Regions from separate parts of the Actinoplanes sp. NPDC049548 genome, predicted to be linked through region 1. Evidence: riboswitches for the same ligand, from Rfam matches in the RefSeq annotation. Region 1 holds a riboswitch; the other holds the start of a gene.

The links. A riboswitch is a leader RNA that binds a small molecule or an ion and turns the genes downstream of it on or off. The one in region 1 is predicted to bind thiamine pyrophosphate.
Region 2: it holds a riboswitch for thiamine pyrophosphate, as region 1 does, so the genes downstream of both, AB0J80_RS09745 (ECF transporter S component) here and thiE (thiamine phosphate synthase) in region 1, are expected to answer to the same signal.

The regions. Positions count from the first base shown of each region.
Region 1 covers NZ_JBFAPM010000005.1:248,716-251,915, reverse strand. The annotation lists gene AB0J80_RS13015 (ATP-binding cassette domain-containing protein) at 1-1,075, shown strand, start outside; TPP riboswitch at 1,121-1,232, shown strand; gene thiE (thiamine phosphate synthase) at 1,226-1,870, shown strand; gene thiO (glycine oxidase ThiO) at 1,867-2,895, shown strand; gene thiS (sulfur carrier protein ThiS) at 2,892-3,092, shown strand; gene AB0J80_RS12995 (thiazole synthase) at 3,094-3,200, shown strand, end outside.
Region 2 covers NZ_JBFAPM010000003.1:536,451-539,650, reverse strand. The annotation lists gene AB0J80_RS09750 (ABC transporter ATP-binding protein) at 1-696, opposite strand, end outside; gene AB0J80_RS09745 (ECF transporter S component) at 700-1,287, opposite strand; TPP riboswitch at 1,353-1,459, opposite strand; gene AB0J80_RS09740 (alpha/beta hydrolase) at 1,524-2,339, shown strand; gene AB0J80_RS09735 (DUF6328 family protein) at 2,414-2,938, shown strand; gene AB0J80_RS09730 (hypothetical protein) at 2,916-3,200, opposite strand, start outside.

The DNA.
Region 1 (3,200 bases):
CGACGTTCCCGGCAAGCGGTGGCTGGAGGCGCGGCTGCGCGAGTCGCCGAAGTCGGTGCTCTACGTCTCGCACGACCGCGAGCTGCTGGCGCAGACGGCGACCCGGGTGGTGGCGGTCGAGGGCGGCAGCGCGTGGACCCATCCCGGCGGGTTCGCCTCCTGGCACGAGGCTCGCGCCAACCGGCACGAGCGGCTGCTGGAGCTGCGCCGGCGGTGGGACGAGGAGCACGAGAAGCTGCGCGAGCTGGTGTTCACCCTGAAGCAGAAGGCGACCTTCAACGACGGTATGGCGTCGCGGTACCAGGCCGCCCAGACGCGGCTGCGCAAGTTCGAGGAGGCCGGTCCGCCGCCGCTGCCACCCAAGGAACAGTCGCTGCGGATGAACCTGCGCGGTGGGCGTACCGGAAAACGGGCCGTGGTCTGCACCGACCTGGAGCTGGAGGATCTGACCTTTCCCTTCGACCTGGAGATCTGGTACGGCGACCGCGTCGCCGTCCTGGGCGCCAACGGCACCGGCAAGTCGCACTTCCTGCGGCTGCTCGCGGCCGGCGGCACGGATCCCGAGGCCGACAACAAGCCGGTCGACGGCGCGCCGCTGGCCCACGTCGCGCACAACGGCATCGCGCGGCTCGGCGCCCGGGTGCGGCCCGGCCACTTCTCGCAGACCCATGACCGGCCGGAGCTGCTCGACCGCACGCTCGTCGACATCCTCTGGCGCGGGGACGAGCACCGGTCCGGATTGGACCGCGCGGGCGCGATGAAGGCGCTCAACCGGTACGAGCTGGCGGCGCAGGGCGACCAGCGGTTCGGCACGCTCTCCGGTGGGCAGCAGGCGCGGTTCCTGGTGCTGCTGCTGGAGCTGTCGGGTGCCACGGTCCTGCTGCTGGACGAGCCGACGGACAACCTGGACCTGGCGTCGGCCGAGGCGCTGGAGGAGGGCCTGCAGGCGTTCGAGGGCACGGTGATCGCGGTCACGCACGACCGCTGGTTCACCCGCGGCTTCGACAGGTTCGTGCTCTTTCAGGGCGACGGTGAGGTCGTGGAGACCCCGGAGCCGGTCTGGGACGTCCGCTGACGGGTCTTTACGCGGACGGCGGCGCGGCGTTAGGGTCGGCGTCGGAACCAACCCCACGGGAGTCCGGTGCACCGGGCTGAGAGGGGGGCTGACGCGGCCCCCGACCGTCGAACCTGATCCGGGTCATGCCGGCGCAGGGAGGAGTGCGTTGTGGACCCTGTTTTCCCGTGTCTGCATGTCGTCACCGATGCCCGTCCCGGTCGTGATCCGCTCGCCGTGGTCGCCGCCGCGGTGGCCGCCGCCCAGCGGCTGGGGGCGGCTGACCGGCTCGCCGTTCAGGTCCGCGTCGAGGACGACGTCACCGACCGGGTCCTCTTCGAGCTGGCCTCCGAGGTGGTCGCGCGGTGCCGGCCGGCCGGCGTGCGGGTCCTGGTCAACGACCGGTTGCACGTCGCTCTGGCGGTGAACGCCGACGGCGGTCACGTCGGCGCCGACGATCTTCCTGTCGCGGCCGCGCGCAAGGTGCTGGGCGATCGCGGCGTGCTCGGCGCCACCTGCCGCGATCCCGCCGCGGCGCGGGCCGCGGTGGCCGCCGGCGCCACGTACCTGGGTGTCGGCCCGGCCTTCGCGACGGTCACGAAGAGCGGGCTGCCGGCGCCGCTCGGGCCTGCGCGGATCGGCGAGGTGGCAGGTGCCGTGCCCGGCGTTCCCATCGTGGCGATCGGTGGGGTCACTGTGGACAGTGCCGCCGATCTGGTACGGGCGGGAGCCACCGGCGTCGCCGTGGTGGGTGCCGTCGCGAACGCCGGGAACCCCGAGGAGGCCACCGAGCGGCTGCTGAAGGTGCTTACGTGAAGCAGGTCACCGTGGTGGGCGGCGGGATCATCGGCCTGGCCGTCGCCTGGCGCCTGCGGCAGCGCGGGGTGCCGGTGACCGTGTACGACGGCGGCACCGACGACGCCGCCTGGTACGCGGCCGCCGGCATGCTCGCCCCGGCCGGGGAGACGTCGTTCGGGCAGGAGGCGCTGACCGCCCTCATGGTGGAGTCGGCGTCCCGGTGGCCCGCCTTCGCCGCCGAGCTGCAGCAGGAGACGGGGCTCGACGTCGGCCTCGACGCGCGGGGCACGCTGGCCGTCGCGCTGACCGGCGACGATCTGGCCGAGGCGCGGCGGCTGTGGGCGTACAGGGAGGAGCACGATCTCAAGGTGCGCCGGCTGCTGCCCAGCGCCGTCCGCGACCTGGAGCCGGCCCTTTCTCCGCGGCTGCGGGGTGGGGCGTACATCCCCGACGACCTCCAGGTCGACCCCCGGCGGGTGGTCGCGGCGCTGCGTGCCGCGCTGGGGGAGGCCGTGGTGCCGGGGCGGCTCACCGAGCTGCCGCCCGGGCCGGTGGTGGTCGCCGCCGGCACCGGCACCGCCGCCCTGACCGGCCTGCCGGTGCGACCGGTGAAGGGCCTGGTGCTGCGCCTGCGCGGGGAGCCGGGGATCCTGCGCCACGTCATCGTCGGGTACGCGGACGGGCGGCACGTCTATCTCGTTCCCCGCGCGGACGGCGAGGTCGTCGTCGGCGCCACCCAGGAGGAGCGCGCCGACTTCGCCGTGAGCGCGGGTGCGGTCCTCGACCTTCTGCGTGCCGCCACGGATCTCGTGCCGGAACTGGCCGAGCTCGAGCTCGCCGAGACCGTGGTCCGCCACCGGCCGTCCACACCGGACAATGCGCCCCTGCTCGGGCGCCTGCGCGACGACGTAGTCGTGGCGGCCGGACACCACCGCAACGGGGTGCTGCTCGCGCCCGTCACCGCGGATCTCATCGCCGGCCTGGTCGTCACCGGCCGGCCCGATCCTTCGCTCGCCGCGTTCGCCCCCGGGAGGTTCGCATGAGGGTCACCGTCAACGGCACCGGCCGCACCGTCGACGCCGGCAGCACCGTCGAGCGGCTCGTCGCCGCCGTCACCGAGGCCCGCCGCGGCGTGGCGGTCGCGGTGAACGGCGAGGTCGTGCCCCGGTCCGCGTGGCCGGGAGCCCAGTTGTCCGAGGGTGACCGCGTCGAGGTCCTCACCGCCGCCCAGGGAGGCTGACGTGGGAGACCTCCTCGGGGAGTCGCGGCTCATCCTCGGCACCGGCGGCGCGGAGAGCCTGGCCGCGCTGGAGGCGGCGATCGTGGCCTCCGGCACGGAGATGGTCAC
Region 2 (3,200 bases), on a different contig from region 1:
TGCGGGGCCGTGACCGGCGAAGACCAGCTCGGGGGCGCCGTCGGCGGCGACCCCGCCGCCCGGCGCGAGCACCACCACCCGGTCGACCAGGGGCAGGGCCTGCTCGACCCGGTGCTCCACGAGGATCAGCGTCGTGTCGCGGTCCCGGGCCCGGGTGATCGCCTCGCGCACGAGGTCCCCGCCCGCCGGGTCCAGGTTGGCGGTCGGCTCGTCCAGCAGCAGCAGGCCGGGGCGCAGGGCCAGGACGCCGGCGAGCGCCAGGCGTTGCTGCTCGCCGCCGGAGAGGGCGCCGGTCCGGCGGGTGATCGGGTACGGGAAGCCGACCCGGTCGAGGGCGTCACTGACCCGCGGCCAGATCTCGCCCGCCGGCACGCCCCTGTTCTCGAGGCCGAACGCCACGTCGTCGCCGCTGCGGGCCATCACGAGCTGGGTCTGCGGGTCCTGGAACAGCAGGCCCACGCCCTCGCGGCTCTTGCGGGGGTCGAGCCCGTCGATCTCGGCCGTGCCCTCGGACTCGCCGGAGTCCTCGGGCAGCAGGCCCGCGAGCGCGGCCAGCAGGGTGCTCTTGCCCGCCCCGGAGGGACCCAGCAGGAGCACCCGCTCGCCGTGCCGGATGCGCAGGTCGACGCCGCGGACCGCCCACGACCGGCGCCCCGCGTGCCGCCAGCCGAAGTCCCGCAGGACGACCTCCGCCATGGCTCAGACCAGGGCCCGGTCCCGGCCGGCCGCGAACCGGTCGAGGACGCCGGTCGGGGCCAGTGCCCGGACCAGCGCCCAGCTGCCCGCGCCCGCGACGATCGTGGTGCTGACGACGGTGATCACCGCGTACGGGATGCGGTAGTCCCACAGGTCGTAGGCGGAGTTCCAGGCGAAGAAGTCGAACAGGGCGGCGCTGAGGCCGGTCAGGGCCCCGGCGAGCAGGGCGGCCGGCAGCTTCCAGGAGCGGTAGAGCAGCAGCGCGAAGGCGAGCTCCGCACCGAGGCCCTGGACGAGGCCCTGCGGGATGACCATCGCGCCCCATTTCGCGCCGAGCAGCGCCGAGATGATCGCGGCGACCGTCTCGGTGTAGAGCGAGGCGCCCGGCTTGCGGATGATCAGGCCGGCGAGCACGGCGGGCATGAGCCAGACGCCGTACAGCACGGTCTGGGCCGGCGGGAAGAAGCTGAACGCGCCCTCGGTGGCGCTCCAGAGGAAGTTCCAGGCATAGAAGATGACGCCGAACGCGACGGCGATGACCGAGGCGATCACGATGTCGATCGTGCGCCAGTAGGGGACGTGACCCTTCATGTATCCCTCCCAGGGAAACCGGGAGGAGACGCACGCCACGGACCGGGCGGACCCGGACGTGGCGCGGCTGGAGAAGACCGAGCTCCCTGCGCTGGCATTACCCAGATCAGGTTCGAGGGTCTGCGGGTGTTACGCCGCACTCTCAGCGCTTTGCGCTCCCCTGTCGGATGAAGTTGCATGTGTTTCGATGACGCTAACACCCGGTACGGCGTGCCGAACAGCGTAGGAGGCGTCACATGGAGATCAAGGCCCGCGGGCTCACCTTCGACGTGGTCGCGGACGGGCCGGAGGGCGGCGCGCCGGTGCTCCTGCTGCACGGCTTCCCGCAGGACCACCGCGAGTTCGACCTGATCCTGCCGCGGCTGCACGAGGCGGGGCTGCGGACGTACGCCCTGGACCAGCGCGGCTACTCGCCGGGAGCCCGCCCCGCCGCGGTCGCCGACTACCGGCTAGCCGAGGCGGAAGCGGACGCGGTGGCGGTGCTGGACGCGCTCGGTGTCGAGCAGGCGCACGTCGTCGGCCACGACTGGGGTGCGCAGGTGGCGTGGCTGCTGGCGGCCCGGCACCCGCAGCGGGTCCGTACGCTCACCGCGATCTCGGTGCCCCACCCGCGGGCGATGGCCGACGCGCTGAGCAACCAGCTGTCCCAGAAGCTGCGGTTCGCGTACATGGGCGTCTTTCGTGCCTCGTTCGCCGAGCGGTTGCTGCTCGCCCGCGACGGCGCGGTCCTGCGGCAGATGATGCGCCAGATCGGGCCGCGCGCCGCGATGTACGCGCGGGCGATGGCCGAGCCGGGCCGCCTCACCGCGACCCTGAACTGGTACCGGGCGCTGTCCCGCGGCCAGCTCGCCGACGTCGGGAAGATCAGCGTGCCCACCACGTACGTGTGGAGCGACGCCGACCCGGTCGTCGGCAAGTCGGCCGCGGAGGCGACCGCCGCCTGGGTCGAGGCCGACTACCGCCTGGTCACCCTGCGCGGCATCGGCCACTGGGTGCCCGAGGAGGCGCCGCACGCGCTGGCCGAGGTCACCCTGGCGCGCATCGGCGTTTGACGCTGTCCGGGAACGGGAATGCGGCGCCCAGGTGACGGGGAGGGGACGACCAGATGGCCGCCGAGAAGCGCCGGATGAAGAACGAGACGGAGAAGCAGCGCTGGGACCGCAACTTCGGGGACCTGCTCCAGGAGCTGCGCGTCGCCCAGACCGGTGTGCAGATCCTCTTCGCCTTCCTGCTGACCCTGCCGTTCAGCAACGGCTTCGGCAAGACGACCGACTTCCAGCGCGACACGTATCTGGTCGCCCTCATCACCGCCGCGTTCGCCACCGCCATGATCATTTCTCCGGTGGCGTTCCACCGCGCGCTGTTCCGCCAGGGCCGCAAGCCGGAACTCGTCCGTTACGCACACCGGATGGCCACCGGCGGCCTCGCGTTCATGCTGGTCTCGATGGTCAGCAGCGTAATGCTGATCACCGACTACCTGCTGAACATCTGGGTGGCCGTGGTCCTCACCGTGGTGACCGGCGCGTTCTTCCTCACCTTCTGGGCCGCGATCCCGTTCGCCCGCCGCAACTGGCTCGACGAGGACTCCGAGGAGGAGGACGAGCGGTTCGCCGAGGAGGCGGCCGAGCCTAACGTGCCTTCGCGGGCCTGAGTCCCAGGTCCCGCAGCTCCAGCTCGGCCAGCGCGTCGACGGCGGCGGCGTCGCCGTTGCGCCACGACTGCGCGATGTCCGGCCCGAGCTTGGCCAGCTGGTCGAGGGGGCGGCTCGCCAGGGCGCGCAACGCGAGCAGGTCGCGGCCGGCCGGCTCTTCGAGTACCAGGGCTGCCACGCCGGCGCGGCGCATCCAGCGCAGCCGCAGCGGCAGCCAGAGGAAGAGCACCAGCGCCAGCGGCACCGCGACAAGCAGCAGCGC